DNA from 4 places in the Neorhizobium tunisiense genome. Region 3 is predicted to be linked to each of the others. Evidence: predicted binding sites of a transcription regulator. Region 3 holds the regulator's gene; each other region holds the start of a gene.
What was found. The regulator LexA, encoded in region 3, represses DNA repair genes until DNA is damaged. The targets are predictions, from matches to a motif close to TGTTCNNNNTGTGTTCNG.
Positions count from the first base shown of each region.

Region 1: ABCW43_RS07390 (PA0069 family radical SAM protein) is a predicted target of LexA. The motif match lies at 2,365-2,382, and genes of this name have one in related genera.
Region 2: ABCW43_RS27520 (ImuA family protein) is a predicted target of LexA. The motif match lies at 3,633-3,650, and genes of this name have one in related genera.
Region 4: ABCW43_RS05280 (sel1 repeat family protein) is a predicted target of LexA. The motif match lies at 2,651-2,668, and genes of this name have one in related genera.

Region 1 covers NZ_JBDIUU010000001.1:1,388,031-1,393,807, forward strand. Annotated here, with positions in the region: gene ABCW43_RS07370 (tetratricopeptide repeat protein) at 1-307, shown strand, start outside; gene ABCW43_RS07375 (4-(cytidine 5'-diphospho)-2-C-methyl-D-erythritol kinase) at 313-1,242, shown strand; gene moaB (molybdenum cofactor biosynthesis protein B) at 1,239-1,787, shown strand; gene ABCW43_RS07385 (glycosyltransferase family 2 protein) at 1,791-2,309, opposite strand; gene ABCW43_RS07390 (PA0069 family radical SAM protein) at 2,440-3,597, shown strand; gene rnhB (ribonuclease HII) at 3,764-4,432, shown strand; gene ABCW43_RS07400 (glutathione S-transferase family protein) at 4,469-5,104, opposite strand; gene ABCW43_RS07405 (F0F1 ATP synthase subunit B) at 5,192-5,677, opposite strand; gene ABCW43_RS07410 (F0F1 ATP synthase subunit B) at 5,682-5,777, opposite strand, start outside.
Region 2 covers NZ_JBDIUU010000012.1:112,104-117,880, reverse strand. Annotated here, with positions in the region: gene ABCW43_RS27530 (error-prone DNA polymerase) at 1-1,214, opposite strand, end outside; gene ABCW43_RS27525 (Y-family DNA polymerase) at 1,211-2,632, opposite strand; gene ABCW43_RS27520 (ImuA family protein) at 2,673-3,611, opposite strand; gene ABCW43_RS27515 (metallopeptidase family protein) at 3,784-4,221, shown strand; gene ABCW43_RS27510 (DUF1737 domain-containing protein) at 4,237-4,443, opposite strand; gene ABCW43_RS27505 (HpcH/HpaI aldolase/citrate lyase family protein) at 4,440-5,342, opposite strand; gene ABCW43_RS27500 (hypothetical protein) at 5,450-5,677, shown strand.
Region 3 covers NZ_JBDIUU010000001.1:384,584-390,360, forward strand. Annotated here, with positions in the region: gene eno (phosphopyruvate hydratase) at 1-714, opposite strand, end outside; gene kdsA (3-deoxy-8-phosphooctulonate synthase) at 825-1,673, opposite strand; gene ABCW43_RS02020 (VOC family protein) at 1,678-2,550, opposite strand; gene lexA (transcriptional repressor LexA) at 2,751-3,470, shown strand; gene ABCW43_RS02030 (ComEC/Rec2 family competence protein) at 3,451-5,777, opposite strand, start outside.
Region 4 covers NZ_JBDIUU010000001.1:1,004,052-1,009,828, reverse strand. Annotated here, with positions in the region: gene ABCW43_RS05310 (hypothetical protein) at 1-82, opposite strand, end outside; gene ABCW43_RS05305 (hypothetical protein) at 169-435, opposite strand; gene ABCW43_RS05300 (hypothetical protein) at 523-747, opposite strand; gene ABCW43_RS05295 (hypothetical protein) at 835-1,107, opposite strand; gene ABCW43_RS05290 (hypothetical protein) at 1,195-1,413, opposite strand; gene ABCW43_RS05285 (DUF2147 domain-containing protein) at 1,987-2,325, opposite strand; gene ABCW43_RS05280 (sel1 repeat family protein) at 2,857-3,123, shown strand; gene ABCW43_RS05275 (pyridoxal phosphate-dependent aminotransferase) at 3,318-4,427, opposite strand; gene ABCW43_RS05270 (LysR family transcriptional regulator) at 4,504-5,367, opposite strand; gene ABCW43_RS05265 (hypothetical protein) at 5,707-5,777, opposite strand, start outside.

The DNA.
Region 1 (5,777 bases), 1.0 Mb from region 3:
GATGGGCAAGTTCGACGACGCCGTGACCGAGCTCGAACGCGCGGTGCAGCTGCGCGCCGGCGATTCGACGATCAACGACCATCTCGGCGATTCCTACTGGCGCGTCGGGCGCAAGCTCGAAGCCGTCTACCAGTGGAACCGGGCTTTGATTTCGGAAGGCGAGGATATCAACCGCGAGCAGATCAAGGAAAAGATCGAGAAGGGCCTGGCGCCGCTCGATCCGAACGCCACGACCGCCGACCGCAGCCCGACGGAACCCGTGGCCCCCGCCCCGCCGGCGCCGGCCAATCCCGACAAGAAATCCTGACGCGCATGTTTCTGGACAATCCGTCATCCGACACCTCGCTCGCCGACAAGGCGGGCCTTTTCGAGCTGGCGCCCGCCAAGATCAATCTCGCCCTGCACGTGACCGGCCAGCGGGCCGACGGTTATCACCAACTCGAAAGCATCGTGACTTTTGCGGATACGGGCGATCGGTTGTGCTTTAGCGGTGCGGACATCGACGATTTTTCCGTTTCCGGCCGGTTCGCCTCGCTGCTGCCGACCTCTGCCGAGGGCAGGCATGGCAACCTCGTGCTGAAAGCCCGCGACCTCCTGCGCCAGGCGCTGGAGAAAAGAGGCGTTTCAGCGCCGCCGGTTTCCATCCATCTCGAAAAGAACCTGCCGGTCGCAGCCGGTATCGGCGGCGGTTCGGCGGATGCGGCAGCAGCCCTGCGCGGCCTGATGCGCTTCTGGAAGGCCTGCCTGCCGGACGGGGACCTGGCAGCGCTCGGGCTTACCCTCGGTGCCGATGTTCCGATGTGTCTTAAGAGCGAGGCACTGATGGCCAGGGGGATAGGCGAGGAACTGACCGCGCTTCCCGACCTGCCTTCGCTGTCGCTGGTGCTCGGCAATCCGCTGGTCGGAGTCTCTACGCCGGATATCTTCCTCCGTCTGACGCAGAAGGAAAACGCGGCGATCGGCCCGTTCGAAAGCGACTGGATCGGCTTCCTGAAAACTCTCCGGAACGATCTTGAACCGCCGGCGCGCTCGCTGGTGCGCGAGATCGACCAGATTTCCAGCCTGATCGGCGCGGAGGGCACGATGCTGACGCGGATGTCCGGTTCGGGCGCTACCTGTTTCGGGATATTTCCTTCCTTCGAAGCGGCGGAAAAGGCGGTGGAAAACCTTAACGGCCAGAAGCCGGAATGGTATTTTCAGGCGGTGAGAACCGTTGGCCAAGCGCCCGAGAAAACCCAATGAACCGGATCGACGACACCCGTTCCTTCATCCCCGTCGGCATCGCCGTGCTGACCGTTTCCGATACGCGCACGCTTGCCGACGACAAGTCTGGCGACACGCTGGTGGCGCGGATTGCGGAAGCCGGCCATGAGCTGAAGGCGCGCGCGATCGTGCCCGACGACAAGGACCGCATTGCCGGCCGGGTGCGGGAATGGACGCTCGATCCGGATATCGACGTGGTGATCACGACGGGCGGCACGGGTTTTACCGGCCGGGACGTGACGCCTGAAGCGCTCGAACCACTGTTCGAAAAGCGCATGGACGGCTTTTCCGAAGTGTTTCACCGGATTTCCTACGACAAGATCGGCACGTCGACGATCCAGTCGCGGGCAACCGGCGGTGTGGCGAACGCCACCTTCATCTTCGTGCTGCCGGGTTCGCCCGGCGCCTGCAAGGATGCCTGGGATGGCATTCTGAAGGCGCAGCTCGACTACCGCCACATGCCCTGCAATTTCATCGAGATCATGCCGCGGCTCGACGAGCACCTGAAGCGCGGCGGCAAATAGCTGCTACCTGACTGCAGCGGCCACCCAGGCCGGGATCATCTCGCTGGCGAGCTTCGACACTTTCTGGCCGCGCGCAAGGGTTTCCAGGTCCATGCCCGATTTTGCCAGCGCGATCGCCTGCCGCTTCGGCAGCAGCATGCCATATTCCAGCGGCGGCACGGCGCGGCCGATACGCTTGAAGAACGGCCGCCGGTAATTGCGCGCCGGCGCGAACCGGGCCGGCTGCTTGTTCAGCGCGATATATTCCATCACCTCGTCGATCCAGCCCGCCTGCAGCCGGGCACCGGGTTCGACCAGCAACAGCCATTCGCCGCGGGCGCTGCGCAGAATATCCTTGATGTCCCAGTGGCCATGAAAACGGCAGCCGGCCGCGTCGGCGACGCGGGAGGAACCGTCCCGCGAACCGTGATCGAGCACCACGACATCGCTTACGAGCCCCTCCACCGCAGCGGATACGAGCACCGAGAGTGTCTGCGCCAGCTCGGATTCCTGGTCGCGGCATTCCATAATGACAGTCAGCATTCCTGACATGTAACGCATTGCCACAAGGAACGCCACAAATGCCGACCCCAAATTTTGTTCTTGCAATGTTCTCGTTTTGCGGCTAGGAATTTAATCAGCAGGAACGGGGATTTCCCCTTCAGGAGCTACCATGAACGAGCTGCATCAATTGCGGCAGGACGCTTTCGCGCCTGCCCATACGGCCGATATTGCCGATGCGTTGGTCAAGTCCTCCGGTCTTCGGGTGGAGGTCGACCGACGTCGCGGACGCGGCGCAGGTCTCAATCCGAGCGGCCGTTTCGAAGAAGAGCGCCGCGAGGCATTCGACGACGGCTGGCAGACACTGGAGGAACTCGAACCGTTCAGGACCGAGGTGCAGGTGGAAAAGCCGCGCACCGCAATTACCCGCAACGAATCGCCGGACCTGTCCTTCGATCGCTCGATCAATCCCTATCGTGGCTGCGAACATGGCTGCATCTACTGCTTCGCCCGACCGACCCACAGCTTCATGGGCCTTTCCCCGGGCCTTGATTTCGAATCAAAACTGTTCGCCAAGCCGGACGTGCCGAAACTGCTCGAGCGGGAGCTGAGCCGCCCGGACTACAAGGTGCGGGCGATCGCGATCGGCACCAATACCGACCCCTATCAGCCGATCGAGCGGGAATGGCGGATCATGCGGCAGATCCTGGAAGTGCTGCAGAAGGCCAATCATCCGGTCGCGATCGTCACCAAGTCGGCGCTAATCACCCGCGACATCGACATTCTCGCCGACATGGCTTCGAAAGGGCTCGCAAAGGTCGGGATTTCCGTGACCACCCTCGACCGCAAGCTTGCCCGCGCCATGGAGCCGCGCGCCTCGACCCCTCCCAAGCGCCTCACGGCCATCAAGGCGTTGACCGATGCCGGCATTCCGGTAGCGGTCATGGTGGCACCCGTCATTCCGGCGCTCAACGACCACGAGATCGAGCGGATTCTGGACGCCGGCCATGCGGCGGGGGCAACGGAGGCAAGCTACGTGCTCCTGCGCCTGCCGCTGGAGGTGAGCCCCCTCTTCCGCGACTGGCTGCTGCAGAACTATCCGGACCGTTACAGGCACGTGATGTCGCTCGTCCGCTCGATGCGCGGCGGCAAGGATTATGACGCCGAATGGGGCAAGCGGATGAAGGGTGCCGGTCCCTATGCCTGGCAGATCGGCCGCCGCTTCGAGATGGCGACCAAGCGGCTTGGCATGGTGCGGCGTGGCCTGCCGCTGCGCGACGACATTTTCCTCCGCCCCGACGGCGGCGGCATCCAGCTTTCGCTGCTCTGATCTGACCGGCCTCCGGTCCGATTGCGAATCTCAATTTTCGACGCGACCCGCCCTGTCCCCGCGTCGGAAAACACCCCGGTTCCACCGCCGCCCCTCGGTGGATAGCGACGCCGCAATCGCCCGCCGGGGGTTGCAGGAGGTCGGGACGACGTGCGAGGTTGCCGCCATGTTACCTCGTACGTCGCCCGATTCTCCGATGCTTTTCGAAGACGTTCCGCTGGTTCCGGATTTCAGTCTGGAGCTTGTGGCGCGTCAGGCCGGCCACTGGCCGGTCGCGGGCACGGATGAGGCGGGGCGGGGTCCGCTGGCAGGTCCGGTTGTCGCGGCCGCGGTCATCCTCGACCCGGACAATATTCCGGACGGCCTCAACGATTCCAAGCAGCTGACTCTTAATCAGCGGGAGGTTCTGTTCGAGGCGATCATGGCGACGGCGGAAGTTTCGATCGCCGCGTCCGGCCCGCGCCATATCGACGAGCGCAATATCCTCCGCGCCAGCCTCGACGCCATGCGTCGCGCGGTAGCCGGGCTTGCGGTTACGCCGGCCTATGTGCTTGCCGATGGTCGCGACGTGCCACAAGGCCTTTGCTGCCCCGGCAAGGCCGTCATCAAGGGCGATGCCCGCTCCGTCTCGATCGCCGCCGCCTCTATTATCGCCAAGGTCACCCGCGACCGGATGATGACCCGCGCGCACCTGGTCTTCCCGGCTTACGGGTTTGCCAACCACGTGGGGTATGGGACGGCGCAACACCGCGCTGGCATCGAGGCACATGGCCCCTGCTCGCTGCACCGGATGAGCTTTCGGCCGCTCAAGAAGGATGAACTGCCAGAGGCGTAAGCCGGTAGAAATCTACGGCCTGTCCGGCGAAGCCGCTCAGCTCGTCGGTATCGTCTTGAGCATGCTCGGCCGCACGGATACCCGCTCCCACCAGGACATCAGGCCGGAATGCTTGCCCAGCAGGTCGTTTGCGACGGGTGACTTCATGAAATAGTCAATCATTGGCGCCAAATGAAGGTCCGCCAGGCTGATCCCATCCCCGCAGAGCCAGGCAGAGTTCTGCAGGTCGGCAAGGGCCTTCAGGCAAGTCGGCGCCCTTTCGAGCGCAGCAGTGAGGCGAGCGGCATCCGTCTGCCTGCCGTTGGCGGGTTTGGAAACCTGCTCGACATAAATGCCCCACACGAGTGTTGGGTAGACGTAGCTGTCCGCAATGCCAATCATCTGGTTCATGCGCGCTCGAATGCGAGGGGTGTCTGTCTGCAACGCGGGACCATCAAAGGCCTCGTCCACATAACGCGTGATCGCTCCCGTCTCGTAGAGCTTAAAGTCGCCATCTTCAAACGCGGGGATGCGCCCGAAAGGCTGGCGTTCGAGGTATGACGCTGGCGGACCACCTGACGCAAAGACATCGACCGGAACCAGTTCGTGGTCCACACTTTTCTCCAGGAGGACGAGGCGTACCGTCCGCACATAAACGCTGTAGTCCGCGCCGAACAATCGTGGCTTGCGCATGACGCTCTCCGTAGAAATCCTCTATGTCCCAAAAACAAAAAAGGCCGGGTTTTCGCCCGGCCTTCTGGAAGTCTTATGTGATTGAAATCAGTTCAATCGCGACTGCACCTTGCCGACGGCGTCCTTAAAGAGCGTGTCCTGGGTGGAAGCGTCGGCCTTGCGGGCGATGACGCTCTGAGCGGCGGCGATGGCGAGGTCGACGGCGGCGGCGCGGACGGCGCCGATCGCTTCGGCTTCCGCCTGTTTGATCTTCTGCTCGGACAGCGCGTTGCGGCGGGTGACGAATTCGTCGGTCTTCTGGCGAGCTTCCTCGGTCAGGCTTGCTGCTTCACGCTCGGCGACGGCCACGATCTGGGCGGCTTCCGCTTCGGCTTCCTTGCGCTTGCGCTGATATTCGGCGAGCAGGGTCTGAGCTTCCTCGCGCAGACGCTTGGCTTCGTCGAGTTCCTTGCTGATGTTGGCGGCGCGCTCGTCGAGCGACTTCGCCAACATGCCCGGGACTTTAAGATATACGACCAGCGCCAGGAAGAGAACGAGACCTACGAGGGCGAAAAATGTTGCATCGAATGCCATCGGATCAGGCCTCCGTCTTCGCGGCTGCGACGGCAGCCTTGATGTCGTCGCCGCTTGCCTTGGCGCCGATCAGCTGATCGACGATGGCAGAAGCGGTGTC
Region 2 (5,777 bases), on a different contig from region 3:
TCAGGCGGCTCGTTCCGCTCCGTCGAAATGAACCTTTCAAAAAGAAGTGTCGTGAATGTTGGATCGACTTCGGTAATGCCAAGGCAGTAACAGACTGTGGAATTGGCGGCCGAGCCGCGTCCCTGGCAGAGGATTTCCAGCTCGTACCGGGCGTGCCAGACGATATGGCGTACCGTCAGAAAATAAGGCTCGTATTCCATCTCCTTGATCAGCTCGAGTTCATACCTGATCTGGTTCGAAACCTTTTCCTCGATCTTGTCGGGGTATCGGCGCCTTGCCCCCTCCCACGTCAACCGTTCCAGAGTTTCGGACACCGTCTCGCCCGGCACGCTTTCGTCGGGATAGTTATGGCTGAGTTCATCAAGGGAAAATTTCAGCTGGCCGAAGAACTTTTTCGTATTGGCGATCGCGTCCGGATAGGCACGGAACAGCCGCACCATTTCGGCGGCTTGTTTGATATACCGTTCTCCATTCGGTGCGAGCCGGAAACCGGCTTCCTGGACCGTCACGTGTTCGCGGATTGCCGTGACCACATCCGATAGGGATCGCCGATAGGGGAGATGGAAAAGGGGCAAATTGGTCGCAATCAGAGGCACTCGATTGCCTGCGGCGATCTGGGCAAGCGAGTCAAAGACAAGGGCATCGCGACCATCATAGGTCGGCGCCAGAGCCAGATAGATATTCTTGCGAAACCGTTCTCTGTATTCACTGAGACAGTCTCCCAGGTGCTGCTGATAAACCGAGTCTTCCAAGCGAGAAAAATCCGGCACGACCGCCAGCATCATCTCGTCGCACCATTCCAGAAGATCCCACTCTTCCAGAATGCAGGCCCCCTTGTCTGCCCTGAGTTTCCCCCGGCTCAGCAGGCGGCAGAGATTGGCCCAGCCCTTCCGGTTCTGCGGATAGGCGAGAATATCAGGCGTCTTGTCGGAAAAAACGAGCCGCGCTCCCGGATGAAACGCGCAAGGGAGGATGGCCGCTTCCTCGTCTTTCTTTTTGCCCGGCTTCTGCTGAAGTTCGTATGTTTCCTTCATGTTTCTGACTTGGCTATGCGCCCTCACCACGCCGGCAACGGAATTCCTGTCGGCGATACCAAGACCGGACAAGCCGGACACGCTGGCCGCGATGATCATCTCCTCAGGCTTGGCCGCTCCCTCCAGGAAGGAGAAATTGGTCTTGGCGCCGATCTCGAAAAAGGCGGGAGCATCGGTCATGCGAAAATCCCGTGCACGCGCCAGGTCGGCGCGGTTTTGCCGGCGACGTAATGGCCCGCGCGGAAAACCCAGAAGCGGCGGCCCGCCTCGCTTTCCAACCGGAAATAATCGCGTTCCTCCGCATCCTCCTCGTCATGCCACCATTCCGGCGAAATCCGCTCCGGTCCCTCGGCACGAATGACCTTGTGGACGATGCGGCGCCAGCGGAAACGCTGGGGAGGCCCATCCGGCACCGTTGCCGCAAAAGCTTCAACGAGTTCCGGATGACGAAAGAGCCGCAAAGGCCGGTCGCTTCTCGGCACGAAGGCGAAAAGCTCCTCGGTTTTTTCCCGGACGATCCTTGCTGCAATCGCCGGGACGAACACTTCCGCACGCTCCGGCACATGGCTCTGTTTTGGTTCGGCGACCTGCAGACAGTCAGCCCCGAGCCGGGCCGAAACCCGATCGACAAAATCGGCAAGCGAGATTTCGCCATTGCCATTGCCGGTGAAATCACCCTGGGAAATCGTGAAGACATCGTATTGCAGCACGTTGAGGCGCAGGAGCTCGAAACCAAAGCCGGCATCGAGATCATCGTGCACGGCGTTCAGGCGCTCGGAAAACAGCGACGAGATTCGTTTCGAATCCTGCAGCGGCTGAGAGGCACCGGCCGCGATGCGAAACACCCGGCCATCGACCCGAAAAAGAACCAGTTCAAAAACCCGCCCGCCGACACCGCGCGCTTCCAGTTCCGATTTCAACGAAATGGCAATCTGGCCGGTCAACTGCAGAATATGTTCTTCAGCCTGGATCGGTTCGGCGAGTCGCCGCTCGGCGGAAAGGGCCGCCACAGGACGGCGAGGCGAAATGGCCTCTTCATTGTTCCCGAGCGCCTGATCCAGACGAAGCAACAGATGCGTGCCGAAACGGCGGGCCAAAGGCGCACGCGGCATGGGCAGAAGGTCCCCGATCCTTTTCAGTCCGAGCTTGTAGAGCGATGCAACAGTGACCTCATCGATGCGCAGGGCGTTGACCGGCAGAGGCGCCAGCACCTCCTCCGTCACCTGATCGGCGATCACGCCGCCGCGGCCGAAGCGGCAGGCCGCCCATGAGAGGCCCGGCGACGAGGAGATCGCTCCTTTGACATCGAAGCCCATCTGCAGAAGCCGGCCAAGAATATCCTTCAGTAGGGCTTCCTCGCCGCCGAAGAGGTGGGCACAGCCGGTGATGTCGAGAAACAGGCCTTCACGGCCGTCCAGCGCCACCAGCGGGGTATAACGATCGCACCAATCGGCGATTGCCTCGAGAAGGTTCTGGTCCGCGGCGCCATCTTCGTCCACCACGTCGATCTTCGGAAACATGGCGCGCGCCTCAGCCAACCCCTGCCCGCGCTTCAGCCCGAGGCGTTCGGACACCTCATCGAGCGCTGTGAGCCGCATGGCGTTTTCCCGCCGGCCGGCACAGAGGATCGGCGGATGTTCAGGACGCTCTTTCGAACGCCATGACAGTCCCCAGAGCCGGCGCGCGATCCTGTCGGTCGGCAGATGCGGGAAAACGAGCGCCAGGATGCGCTGGCGGGTTGCGGAAAGAAAAAGCCTCTCCTGCGTCTCGGCCGAGGGAAAATTGACGGTCATGGGGGTTCCACTCCAGAAGCAAGGACAGCGGAGCCGGATTGCGGCTCTTCTCCAGGGTGAGTTTAAAAACGGGATGACCGATGCTGCCGCCAAGCACGGATCCATTCGGAAGATGCCGGGGAGCCGCCGGGGCCGGTTCGACAAGAAAGCGGAACGAGGCGCTGCTCGCCTCCTCTTCTCCCGCATGCCGTAATACAAAGAGCGGCCGCCCCGCCGCCTTTGCCCTGAGACCCAGCCTGCGGCTTTCAGTGAGCCCGAAATGCTTGGGGTTCCCCCGGATTTCGAGAATAACGGCGACAAGAGCCCCGCTCGCCAATGCGGTTTCCGCAAGCCACAGGGCATCGTCCAGCTTGCGTGGCGAGGCGTAAAGAATATCCCGTTGGCTCAATCCGAATTGTTTGAGACCGATGGAATAGGGAATTCCGGCCTCCTGCATGGAGAGGACATCACAGATCCAGAGAAGCGGCGCCTCGCTCGGCTGTCTCGCTTTGAGGTGAGACGCCAGCGAGAGAGCAAAGCCGCTTGCTGCCCCGGCATCCCCCGTCAAGTGAGAACGGATTTCCGTGATGCCGTCGAGCGGCAGGCCCCCTTCCAATGCGGTCTCCATCGTTGTTATGCCGAACGGCAGACGGGGTGGCTTGTCCCTGGATTTCCTGCCCTCCGGATCGGCAGCCGAGTCCGCCTGTTCCGCCGCGGCAAGCGCCGGCAGAGATTTTCCTTCCAGTCTGGCGATCTGTTCGCGCAGGGCAAAAAGCGTCTCCTGCGCCGTGGCGTGCTCGGCCATGGCGTCAGCTCCATCTGTATATGTTCTCTTTATGTTCTTATGGATTCCAGAGCTGCCCGAAAGAGTCAACAGCCAAATCCTGGGAATCTTTTCCTTGGAGGGTAGGCCGATGATTCTTCACTCGAAAAATATCGCGCAAGGTACTATATGGGCCTGATCAGAAGGAGAGCCTATGGCCCGCATCGACCAGACCGACGATTGGCAGGATCGCCACGCGCCGACGATCAGCGCATTCGAGTCGTTGGCGATCGAGGCCTATGGTCATTTACCGGAGGAATTCCGGGCTCTCACCGCCAACCTGACGATCGAGATCGAGGATTTTCCGGACGACGACGTTTTCGAGGACATGGCACTCGAGACACCCTTCGACCTGCTCGGCCTTTTCGAAGGCCGCGGCATTTCCGAGCGGTTCAACATGGAAACGGGCGAACTGCCGAACCGCATCCGGCTTTATCGCCGGCCGATCCTGGACTACTGGGCGGAAAACGAGGAAACCCTGGGCGATATCATCACCCATGTGCTGATCCACGAGATCGGCCACCATTTCGGCCTCAGCGACGACGACATGGAGCGCATCGAGGCGAGCGCCGAGGAAGCAGCCCAGCGCTGATCCTCTGGCTGTAGCTTATTGCTCGCCGAGCTTCATTTCGGGATCGTATTCCTTGCCGTGAACGGTTTTCGTCACCGCCTGGCCGCACTGCATCTCGCCGGTCGTGGCGTTGAAGGCATAGGTCGGCGAGCCTGACAGCTCCCAGCCCTTGTTCAGCGCCGCCGTCACCTTGTGGCAGAAGGAGGCATCGTCGGGACCGGTGAGGAAGCGATACAGTTTCATGGCGTTCTCTTTCTTGCAGCAATGACCCGGGCCGTGGCGGCAAGTTTTTCGGCCTCCACCAGGTGCAGCCTTTCGACCATTTTGCCGTTGAGGTTGATGACGTTGAGATGTTGCGCTTGCGGTTCCGCGAAGGCGGCGATCACCGCTTCAGCCTCTTCCACGGCCCGGGGATCCGGCCCGAAATGCCGGTTGGCAGGCTCGATCTGGGCCGGATGGATCAGCATCTTGCCGGAAAAACCCATGGCGCGGCCTTGGGCACATTCCGCTTCAAAGGCTTCCGGATCCTTGAAATCGTTGAAGACGCTGTCGATCACGTCGATGCCATGGGCGCGGCCGGCGAGCACGATCTGCATCAGCCACGGCACCAGATAGACGCGGCCCGGCTGGGGCAGCACGCCTGTCTCCTTGCGCAGGTCGTTGAGGCCGACCACGAAACACTGGAGCCGCTCGTCGACAGGGGCAATCGCCGGCGCATTCAGTACGCCCTTCGGCGTTTCGATCATCGCCCAGATGGCAAGGCTGTCCGGGACCCCGGCCTCGGAAAGGATATCCGCCACCGCCTGGACCTGCGACATGTGCTCGACCTTGGGGATCAGTACCACGTCAGGGCAAACCTCGGTGACAAGATCCATGTCCGCCTTGCCGAACTCGGTTTCGAGCGGGTTGATGCGGATGATCGTTTCCCTGTCCTTGAGCGGGTTTTCCGTAAACAGCCGGCGCAGGTTGCCGCGGGCCTCGCCCTTCTTTTCCGGCGCAACCGAATCTTCCAGGTCGAAGATCACCGCGTCGCAATCGAGCCCATGCACCTTTTCCAATGCCCTTGTATTGCCGGCCGGCACGCTCAGGATCGAGCGACGAAGGTGAACGGAGGCAAGTTTGATATCGGTCAAGGCGGTCATCGCCGCTTTGTGCCAATCTTTTTGGTCTGCGGCAATACTGCATGCCCAAAGCCCCTTGCAAGAAAGGGCGCAAGGCGCCACATTCCTTGATGAGAAAGGTATATACCATGCAAAACATCCGCGTATTCTTCGTCATCATATCGGCCATTGCCGTGCTCGCCATGGCAGCGCTTCTGACGGCTTCGCTGACCGTCGCCTTTGCCGGCATTCTTGCAGTTCTGTCCATCGGGCGGGCGCTTTCGGCGCGGCTGAAGCCGGTTCCGGTGCGGGCCAAGGCGAACAAACGCGAGATGCGCGTCTGGAACGACGGCCGCGGCACGATCATCGATCTTTGATCGTTTCGAAGCGATAGACAGACGAATGCGCCGGTTTCCGGCGCCTTGGCGTACCAGTTCACGCCAAACAGCCCTTCAAATCCGCGTCGATTTGCTTTAT
Region 3 (5,777 bases):
CAGGCATACGTCGTCGCCCGGCTTGTAACCGGCCTTTTCAACCGATTTCATGATGAAGTCGAGAGCTTCGGACGCACTCTTCAGGCCCGGTGCGAAACCGCCTTCGTCGCCGACATTGGTGTTGTGGCCCTGGGCCGCCAGTTCCTTCTTGAGGACGTGGAAGATCTCCGAGCCCATGCGCACGGCGTCCTTCAGCGTATCGGCGCCGACCGGCATGACCATGAATTCCTGGAAGTCGATCGGGTTGTCGGCATGGGCGCCGCCGTTGATGATGTTCATCATCGGCACCGGCAGGACATGGGCGTTCGGGCCGCCGACATAACGGTAGAGCGGCAGGCCGGACGTTTCGGCGGCGGCCTTGGCGACGGCGAGCGAGACGCCGAGGATGGCATTGGCGCCGAGGCGCGACTTGTTCGGCGTACCGTCGAGCGCGATCATCGTCTTGTCGATATGGATCTGGCTTTCGGCATCGAAGCCGCCGATCGCATCGAAGATCTCGGTATTGACGGCTTCGACCGCCTTCTCGACGCCCTTGCCGTGGTAGCGCTTGCCGCCGTCACGCAGTTCGACGGCTTCGTGCGCGCCGGTGGAGGCGCCCGACGGAACGGCCGCGCGGCCCATCGATCCGTCTTCCAGATAGACATCCACCTCAACGGTCGGATTGCCGCGGCTGTCGAGGATTTCGCGGGCGATGATATCGGTGATGGCGGTCAAGGGTCTCTCCCTGGGTTTGGACTTGACGTCACGAGGTCACTGAAAATGTCTCATAATCAATGACGCGAAAATTACAATCGAAGCAGTTTGCGCGCTTTTAGTGAGCGGGCTCAAGCCGCCTTGGCGATGGCATCGAGAGCGAGCAGCTTTTCGAGCAGCCGCGGCATGTCCTTCAGATACACCATGTTGGGGCCGTCCGAGGGCGCGTTGTCCGGATCCTGGTGGGTTTCGAGAAAGACGCCGGCGACACCGACCGCGACGGCCGCGCGCGCCAGCACCGGCACCATGGTGCGGTCGCCGCCCGTCGAAGCGCCCTGCCCGCCCGGCTGCTGCACCGAATGTGTCGCATCAAAGATGACCGGAGCGCCGAGCGACGCCATGATCGGCAGCGAGCGCATGTCGGAGACCAGCGTGTTGTAGCCGAAGGAAGCACCGCGCTCGCAGAGCAGCACGTTCGGATTGCCGCTCTGGGTGAACTTGGCAAGCACGTTCTTCATGTCCCAGGGCGCCAGGAACTGGCCCTTCTTGACGTTGACGACGCGACCGGTCTTGGCGGCTGCGACAAGCAGGTCCGTCTGGCGGGAGAGGAAAGCCGGGATCTGCAGGATGTCGACCGTCTCCGCGACAACGGCGCATTGCTCTTCCGTGTGAATGTCGGTCAAAACCGGAAAGCCGAATTCCTTCTTGAGGTCGGCAAAGATCTCCATGGCGGTTTCGAGCCCGATGCCGCGCTTGCCGGAAATCGACGTGCGGTTGGCCTTGTCGAAGGAGGACTTATAGACGAGGCCGATACCGAGCTTGCCGCAGAGTTCCTTCAACGCGCCTGCCATCATGAAGGCGTGGTCGCGGCTCTCCATCTGGCAGGGGCCGGCGATCAGCGACAGCTTTGCATCCTGCGCGAAAACCACCTTGCCGTCTCCTTCGCCGACGGAGACGCGTGGATTGGCGGTAACTTCCATGAACCTATTCCTCGAAGCCGAACAAAACACCCTGGCCGGGCGCCGCCGAGACGAGAACACGGCCCTCCCGGCGGACGAATGCGACGTCATTAGCAGCAAGGGTGATCTCTGTCACGGCAAGATCGGTCGTCTTGAAGATGATCACCCGGCCGCGCAGCCCCTCGGCACCCGGCGTCGACGGCAGGGCGAATTCCGCTTCGAGTTGGTGATCCTGCAGGATGCGAATGCGGGCATTGGCAGCGGCAAGCTCGATCGACGCGGCCTCCGGCTTGGCCTTCGTCAGCAGCACCTGCTCCGCCAGGGGTACGAAGTCGGAGGGTGCCGAGGCCGACAGGATGATCTTGCTCAGCCCCGTGACGGCATTGGAATGGCGCTCCAGTTCGCCGCGATCGGCCGGCAGGGGATTGATCCGCTGGCACGAAAACATCAGGAAATCAGGTGCGCGGTCATCACCCGCAAAAGCCAGCCGGAAGCTCGCCTGCGTTTCGGAACCATCGGCCAAGGTCATGCCGCGGGAAAATTCCAGCACGTCGCCTGCCGAGATGCCACGCATCTTGAAACGCGCGTGATCGGCCATCGCGTCACCCGTGGCGATAACGAGCGCGGAGAACCCCTGCCTGTCGCGCCCGTTGCGGAAGGCCAGATCGCGTGCCGTAAAAACGTTACCGCGTTTGGCGGCAGCGCTTGCATGGCGGCGATTGGCAAGAGCCAGCGGCTCCAGGTAGCTGCCATCCGAGAAGAACACGCAAGCATTGGCTGTGCCGAAAGGATGAAAAGCGTCCGGCGCAACTGTAAAACCAAGCTTCGTGAGCCGGGAACGCGCAGCGGCAAGTCCCGCCACCGGCAGCACGAGATGATCGATCGGTCTTGCGTTCAAGCGAGGCCCCCCGGAATTGGAATCGCAAAGCTACTTTGGCAGCGGGCTCGCGCCGCGCAAGTGGTGTGACACGAGATATCTGGCACGCATCTATGAAGAAAAAATCTTCATACTTCACAGAAATTTAGGGACTTGCAGAACACATATGGAACATATAGTGTCCGTTCTGGATTTGTTTCCGACTCTGAGGGTGCCAAAAGATGCTCACGCGCAAACAACAGGAATTGCTTCTGTTCATTCACGAACGCATGAAGGAATCCGGCATCCCGCCGTCATTCGACGAAATGAAGGACGCTCTCGACCTCGCGTCCAAATCCGGCATCCACCGGCTGATCACGGCCCTCGAGGAACGCGGCTTCATCCGCCGCCTGCCGAACCGGGCCCGTGCGCTCGAAGTCATCAAGCTGCCGGAAGCCTATTCGCCGAGCATCCAGCCCCGCCGCGGTTTTTCGCCGAGCGTCATCGAGGGCAGCCTCGGCAAGCCGCAGCCCGTCGCGGTGCCTCCAAAGCCCGCCGCCAACGACGACCCATCGAACGCCACGACCGTTCCGGTCATGGGCCGCATCGCTGCCGGCGTGCCGATCTCGGCGATCCAGAACAATACGCACGACATTGCCGTGCCCGCCGAAATGCTCGGCTCAGGCGAACATTATGCGCTGGAGGTCAAGGGCGACTCGATGATCGAGGCCGGCATTCTCGACGGCGATACGGTGATCATCCGCAACAGCAATACGGCCAATCCGGGCGATATCGTCGTGGCGTTGGTGGACGACGAGGAAGCGACGCTGAAGCGTTTTCGCCGCCGCGGCGCTTCGATCGCGCTCGAAGCCGCCAACCCCGCCTACGAAACCCGGATTTTCGGGCCGGACCGGGTGAAGATCCAAGGCAAGCTCGTCGGCCTCATCCGCCGGTATCACTGATCATCTGCCGGACCGGTTCCGGCAATGACCTGTCAAAACCACGGCTTCGCCAATCATAGTGGCGGTGCCTGCTCCAGGGTCGATCCTCGCCCGCCATGGCGGCACGGATCTGCCAGCGCCGAACGTCGGTCGCGCCGTTGAGGAATATCTCCATGGCGCCCGCCTTGCGAAGCGTGGCGCCGTTGATCATCGGCGCGCCGGACCGGCATTGGTCGAAGCGGGCGCGCGGGGCAATGACAAGATTGGCGGCGTCGCAGGCGGCACCGGCATAACGGCTGTCCTCGACAGCGATAACGATGCCCTTGCCCGTGCGTGCCGCGCACCAGGCCTTCTGCTCACAGGTGAAGCGGCCGGCAGGCGCTCGTTTCATTTGCGACTTTGCCGTTTCGAGTTCCGCTGGGGCCAGCTCGCGCCGCTCGTTGGCTTTCTCGCCGGGAGGCTTGTCGTCGGGCGGCTTTTCCCTGGATGGCGACATTTCAGGCTTGGTGGGATCGCCGAGCAAAAGGGCCCTCTTCCATTGGTCGTAGATGAAGTCGGGCGGGCGGGCGCGATTGATGGCGACCCCCTCCCCATCTAGAACGGCGACCGTGGTCCCGTCTTCCGAGATCAGTATATCCGGCAGGGGCATCGACCGCTCATGCCAGGAAAGCAGCAGAGCAGTCATCATCAGTGGCAGCCCGATCAATCTCAGTCTCGTCCTCAGCAGCGTCAGCAGCAGAAAACCTGCGGTCGAGACGGTCAGGAACCAGGGATGCTGTCGTCCTGTGCCGACATCGCCGCCCCAGGCGGCAACGTGGTTGGCAATGGCGATCACCCACTCCAGGCCGAGGCCCATGAGCTTCATGAAGGGAGCATCGAGGCCGAACGGCATCAGCAACATGCCGGCCAGCCCGGCCGGCATGACCACGAAGGAGATGATCGGCATGGCGGCGAGGTTCGCTGCAAGGCCGTAGGTGGCGATACGGTGGAAATGTTCGACCGAGAACATTGCGGTCGAAATGCCGCCGATCAGCGAGGTCACGAAGATGCCGGCCGCGAAATTCCAGGACGTCAGAACGGGCGTCACCAGAGGGTGACGGAACGGCAGAGGTTCGGGATCGCGGCCTTCCGCCCTATGTTTCCAGAGCGCGTAGCCGGCAACCAGGGCAGCGGTGGCGGCAAACGACATCTGAAAGCTCGGCCCCAGTATTTCCGAGGGCGACATGGCGATGATGGTGAGCGCAGACAGCGCCACATTGCGCAGGCTGATCGATGGCCGATCGAAAAGGACCGCCACCAGCATGATCGCCATCATGATATAGGCCCGCTCGGCCGAAACGCCGAAACCAGAGATCAGGTAGTAGGCCGTCGCCATCATCAGGGCACCAAGTGCGGCGATCTTCTTGACCGGATAGGCCTGGGCGAAGCCCGTGAAGACGGAAAGCACGGTACGCACGCCGACAAAAAAGATGCCGGCAGCGAGCGCCATGTTCAGCCCGGAAATGGCGACGATATGGGCGAGGCCCGACAGTCGCAGCGCCTCGGTGGTGTCTTCGGAAATCGCCCGGCGCTCGTCCGTGACGATCGCCGCGGCAAAGGCGCCGGGATCTCCGGGCACGGTCTCCCGGATACGGGTTGCGATTGCGCTGCGCAGATCGAAAAGCCGGGTTTCGACGTCCGCAATCCAGCCCCGGGTTGAATGGGCGGCAGCCTGCTTTTTCGGTGCTCCATAGAAAAACCCAACAGCGCCGATGCCGTCGAAATAGGACGAAAAGGCAAAGTCGTTGAGGCCCGGCAGGGCCGGTCCCGACGGGGGTGAAATGCGGGCGCGGCCGCTGATCGTTTCGCCGGTTTTGGCCGGTTCATGGCGGGACCTTGAAAGCAGAGATACACGCTGCGGTGGGCGCCTGACTTCCGGATTGGAGGTCCGCGCGATGCGGACGATATAACGCCAACGACCCTGGGCATCGATCTCTCGACGCTCGACCACGCCGGCAAGCTCGGTCGTCACCGGCGTATCGAGAATGACAGTGGAGCGCCTCCAAGTCTCGAACTGCGCCAGCATCATGCCTGCCAGAAAGAGTGTGAGAGCGAGCGGCAAGAGGTGCGTGGTACCGGACCGGTAGCGCGAGGCGATCACAAATATCGCGCAGTCGCAAAGGAGGAGGAAATACGGCCAGAAAGCCGGGGTCTGCGGCAGCGCGAACCAGCAGGCGGCCCCTGCCCCGACGACAACGGGCAGAAAAAGGAAGCCATGGCCATAGACCGCCTCCTCCTCCAGCATGACCGGCAGACGGCGCCGCAGCCGGTCAAGCCGTCGGCTCGTGG
Region 4 (5,777 bases), 620 kb from region 3:
AGTCGCCTTCAGCAAGTGCTGCACCGGCGAACGAAACCGAAGCGATCAGGGCTGCGGCGAGGGCGGAAGTTATCTTTGTCATTGTCTTATCCCTTTCAGAGTTGCCCGCGGCAGTGAGTTTGCGACCCGGCCTGCGGACATATGTTCGGTATCTTGGATATCAGGCGGTTAGTTCGGACGAACTGCGCCTTCGTAATAGTCGCCGCGGTTCAGGGTGACCGTGCCGTCGAACGACTGGTTCGACTGGGCGGAACCCTTGGCGCGAGCGATCGAACCGGTATAGCCGAAGCTGTCGACGCGAGCGCCATGGACGGACTGGGCCTGCTCGGTGGGCTGCGCACCTTCGTAATAGTCGCCTTCTTCGGCGAGAGCGGCGGTGACGAAGGAGGCCGAAGCGATGAAGGCTGCGGCGATTGCGGAAGTGATCCTGGTCATTGTGGTAGTCCTTTCAGAGTGTTCCGCGGCTTTAAGTTTGCGACCTGGCCTGCGGACGATTGTTTGGGTGTGTTGAGTGAACTGCGATTAGTTCGGGCGGTTTGCGCCTTCATAATAGTCGCCGCGGCCGACCGGAGCCGGAATCTGGTGGGCGTTCTGCTGGTCCTTGGCGATGCTGCCGGTCTGAACATGGTCGACGGTAGCGGAAGCCTTGGAGGCGCCTTCGTAATAATCGCCTTCAGCGAGGGCGACGGAAGCGAAGGAGGCCGAAGCGATGAGGGCAGCGGCGATAGCGGAAGTGATCTTGGTCATTGTGGTAGTCCCTTCAGAGTTGTCCGCGGCTCTTAGTTTGCGACCTGGCCTGCGGATGATTGTTTCGGTGTCTTGAATGAGTTGCGGTTAGTTCGGGCGAACTGCGCCTTCGTAGTAGTCGCCGCGGTTCAGGGTGACCGTGCCGTCGAACGACTGGTTCGACTGGGCGTTGGAGACCGAACCCGTGTAGCCGTAGCTGGCCGAACCCCGGGCCTTCTGGTGTGTTGCCGGGCGCTGCTGGTCGACGACGGCGGAAGTCTTGGAGACGCCTTCGTAATAGTCGCCTTCAGCAAGGGCAGCGGTGGCGAAGGAAGCCGAAGCGATGAGGGCAGCGGCGATAGCGGAAGTGATCCTGGTCATTGTGGTAGTCCTTTCAGAGTGTTCCGCGGCTTTAAGTTTGCGACCTGGCCTGCGGACGATTGTTTCGGTATCTTGAATGAGCTGCGATTAGTTCGGGCGGTTTGCGCCTTCGTAGTAGTCGCCGCGGTCGACCGAAGCCTGGATCTGGTTCTGTTGATCCTGAGCAATGCTGCCGGTCTGAACATGATCGACGGTAGCGGAGGCCTTGGAGGCGCCTTCATAATAGTCGCCTTCAGCGAGGGCGACGGAAGCGAACGAGGCCGAAGCGATGAGGGCTGCGGCGATTGCGGAAGTGATCTTGGTCATTGTCTTTATCCTTGGGTTATGTTCGGCTCGGTCTTGGGTCGAACCGGAGTGAATTTCTGTTTGCGATGCTGATATCGGACCGATCGGTTCGATCCGAAAGCCCTCGTTTCGGCGACTGCTGTCAACGAAACGTTGACAACGAAAATCGCCGCTCAGAAATACCCGTAAAAAGTGCTGAGCATGCTAATTTTTTGGAAAATGCCACAAATAAACCGATTAAGTTACGATTTGGTAAGATAAAAAATAAGCGAAAACAGACAGATATCTAGGGAATAGGGGTTCTGCACCCTCGGCGTGTGGATTTTCAGGTGTCGTGGCTTTTTTACGGCTTTTTTATGGCATGAAACGTGTTCAAGGGGTATGCAAGCTTTTCACAAAACTGTGACATGGGAAATTCCGCGAAATTCCGCGGTCAAAGTCGATGCCGTTTCCGTGATCAGATTGCCTTTTCTTGATGCGGCGCAGCAAAAGATTCAGGCGGCCCTTGACGGGTAGAAGCGAAAAATGGCCGTGCCGTTGCCGGCGCGACCATCTCTGCACTTCTTTATATGGGACGATATTTGGGTAATCGGCTTAGAGGCGCGTCCACGTCTGCGATTTGCAGAGGATAGCTAGAACGCAGCCCTTCATCTTGAGCGAATTGCCGCTGACCGAGCCGGACCCGCTATAGGTCTTGTCTTCCGCCGGGTCGGTGATCTCGCCGCTATATTCGCCGTCCTTGCCGGAGAGCTTGCCGATCTGTTTGCCGGAATGTTTGCCGGTCTTCAGCGTCACGCAATAGGCGGTGCCGCATTTGCCGATCACCGCGGTCTCGCCGCTGGCGGTCTTCCAATTGCCTTCGATCGCCTCGGCGGCCTGGGCTCCGGTCGCGGCAAGTGTCAGCATGGCAGCAAGCATCAGTCTGTGCATCATGATAGGTTCCTCCTTCGCTTCCGCCGCCGAGCCTTCGCAGCAACAAACGGCGCGGTTTCCTCCAGTTCGCATTCCTCCGCACGAACTCGCGCCGAAATTTATCTTACGCACACGTAAAGGTAAATATCGGATTGGCTGAAAGCGGCGGAATTTCCGCGCTCGGGGAGGGCACTTTTTCCACAGGCCGGAGACGAATTGGCCGATGCGACCCGGATTCGTGGTTAGCGATCAGTTTAAATCCTTTTCTAAACTTTTCGTAAAAATCTCCGCAAAATCCTTAAAATGCAAGGCATCCCATGTTTAACAAAAACTCAAGTTTACGAAGCGTTTGAACTTTGTTTTCGTTGAATTAATCATGCTTTTTAGGCGTCTTTTGGAAGGTTGGGCGCATAGTGAAGTCATCAAACGAGCGGAAAAAACCGCCGGCCGGAAGGATCAAAACAGCCGCTTGAAGACGGTGATCCGGACGGAGCCCGAAAGGGCAAAAACAGGGCAGACGACGAACAACAGGCTTTAACAGGGATCAAACCGATGGCACGCTTTGAAATGAACAATTCCGGAATGGCCACCATGGGTGGCGAAACCCGCGCCGACACTTTCTGCGAAATGGGCCTGATGTATGCGACCGGCCGTGGTTGCGACGTCGATCTCGTTTCCGCTCACAAATGGCTCAACATCGCCGCGATCAAGGGCTCCGACCGCGCCGCCGAACTGCGCGCCGACCTCGCCCAGACGATGAGCAAGATGCAGCTGGCTGAGGCACTCCGCGCCGCTCGCGAATGGATGACCATGCACTGAGCCCCTTTTGAAGGAGCGCTATGGGCGACGAATTGACCGGCCCCGCAAGAGGGCCGGCGGGAGAACAATCCAAAAGACTTCAACCCAAAAATGGGATCGGGAGACAAGGCTGTCGGGTCCGGACGGGGCCTGGCGCCTGAAATTGAGACCGCGACCGGCAGGAACAAGGCCGGCGCGGTCATTTTCCTATAGGCCTAAAGGCCCTTCAGCACCTTCGGCAGCGCTTCTTCGAAGAGCGCCATGTCCGATTCCGGCCCCGTGCTCACGCGGATGCAGCGGTTGAGCGGCGCCACACCCGGCATGCGGATGAAAACGCCGTGCTCCATCAGCCCATCGACGATCGAACGCGCATAGGCGCCGTCGCGACCGCAATCGATCGCCACGAAATTGGTCGCCGAGACGAGCGGCTTCAGCCCGTTGGCTTCAGCGATCGCTGCGATCCGCTCCCGCGAGGCCTTGATCTGCCCGATCACCTCGGCGAGGTAGGCCTGGTCTTTCAGCGCCGCGAGCGCCGAAGCGACGCCGATCCGGTTCATGCCGAAATGATTGCGGATCTTGTCGAAGGCCTCGGCCGTACCGGGCGTCGAGATCGCATACCCCACTCGCGAACCGGCCATGCCGTAAGCCTTCGAGAAGGTCCGGGTGCGGATGATGTTCGGCCGGTCGATCAGCGCGGCAATATCGGGCGTCGCGCCGGCCGGGCCGGTTTCGCAATAGGCCTCGTCGAGAATCATCAGGCAGGTTTCCGGCAGCGCCCTGGCAAACGCGGTGATGCTGTCAGCATCCCACCAGCTTCCCATCGGATTGTCCGGATTGGCGAAATAGACAAGCGGCGCGTTTTCGCGGCGGACGGCTTCCATCAGCCCGTCGAGGTGTTCCCGATCGTCGACGTAAGGCACCGTCACCAGCCGGCCGCCATGGCCGGCCACATGGAAGTTGAACGTCGGATAGGCGCCAAACGAGGTGACGACCGGCATGCCCGGCTCGATCACCATCCGCACGATCAGCCCGAGCAGGCTGTCTATGCCTTCGCCCACGGCTATGTTGTCGGACTGACAGCCCAGATGCGCGGCGAGCGCCTGCTTGAGCTCGAAATTTTCCGGATCCGCATATTTCCAGGTGCTTGCGGCCGCGGCGCTGATCGCCTCGATGACGGAAGGCGCCGGGCCGAAGCCGTTTTCATTGGCGCCGATACGGGCTTTCACCATGAGGCCGCGATTGCGCTCGATAGCCTCGGGACCGACGAAGGGGACGCTGGCGGGAAGGGCGCTGATCAGCGGTGTAAAGCGCGAGAATGCAGGCATGGACTTCAGTTCCGGTTCTCTAAAACCGGCACACAATAAGGTCGATTCACCGGCATGCAAGTCTGCTTGAGGCCGATTAGGCTTCATCGCCGCTAAATCTTTTCGCCTCCCGTTTGAAAAGCGCGTCGAGCCTTTCGATGACCTGACGTACCTCCGGCCGATGCCGGTCGTCGTCGTTGGCGACGATCCACATCGTCTGGGTAAGCTCGGCGATGATGCCGCCCTCTCGCACCAGGCCGGGGACGGAATCGCCAATGAAGCACGGCAGCACGCCGCGCCCGTTGCCGCGGGCAATCAGCCTCGGCAGGATATCCGGCGAATTGGTCCAGGTGCGAATGTCGGCTTCGTGATGCTGGAACACCCATTTGTCGGCAGGCGAATGGGAGCTGTCGGTGCCCAGCGAAACCCAGGGGATGTTCTCGTCTTCGGCAAGGCCGCTCGCCCTATATATAGAGTGTGCAACCGCGACCGATCGGCGGATCGCCACATTGCCTGATTCCGGCCTCCGGGCGACGATCCCGATATCCGCCTCGCGATAGGTGAAATCGACGCCCTTGTGCAACGACTTGCAGCAGAGCCGGAACCGGTCATGCTTGCTCCTGATCTCCGGCGTGTGCTCGCCGATGTAACCGGAAAGCCAGGCATCGGCACCGATCGAGACGATCGGCATGGCAAACGCCTGCGCGTTCCAGTCGGCGATGCTGTCGGCGGTCCTTTGCATGGCCCGGACGTGTTCGAGCAGCGTTTCGCCATCCGGCGCCAGCCGGTAGCCCTGCTGGCTGCGCACGAACAGGGTCCGCCCGGTTGCCCGTTCGAGCGCCAGCATTCGCCGGCCGATCGTCGGAGCACTGAGGCCCGTGCGGGCGGCGGCGCCGCTCAAGCCTCCCTCGCTCGCCACATGCAGGAACAGTTTGAGATCGTCCCAGCCCGCATCCGTCATCTGAGGCACCTTAGGGTTTCACCGGTGATTTTCCCATCGTTCACGGATGAAAAACGGCTTTTGCCGGCGCGTCTACAAGCCGGAGCCGCAAACCACTAGCTCGACGGCATCACATCATAGATGGAGTGGCCGCCATGTTTCTCAACCAAGTGAGATTTTGGGAGCAAGTGAATGGGAAGAAGCGCTGCCGGAGCGGGCGGCGGGATCCGATGGCCGATCCTCTGGAGGGCGCCGAGTGGCGAGGGCTGCTGTGGAGCGTGCCGTTTCTGTCGTGGTTGACGGGTGGTCGCGACAGGCGGCGGGCGAAGAAGGCCCTCAGGCCGCGAGACTATCTGCAGGTCAATGACTCGTCTCGAAACTCAGCCGGATCACGTGATGCAGGAATTCCGCATCGATCAGCATGTTGAAGC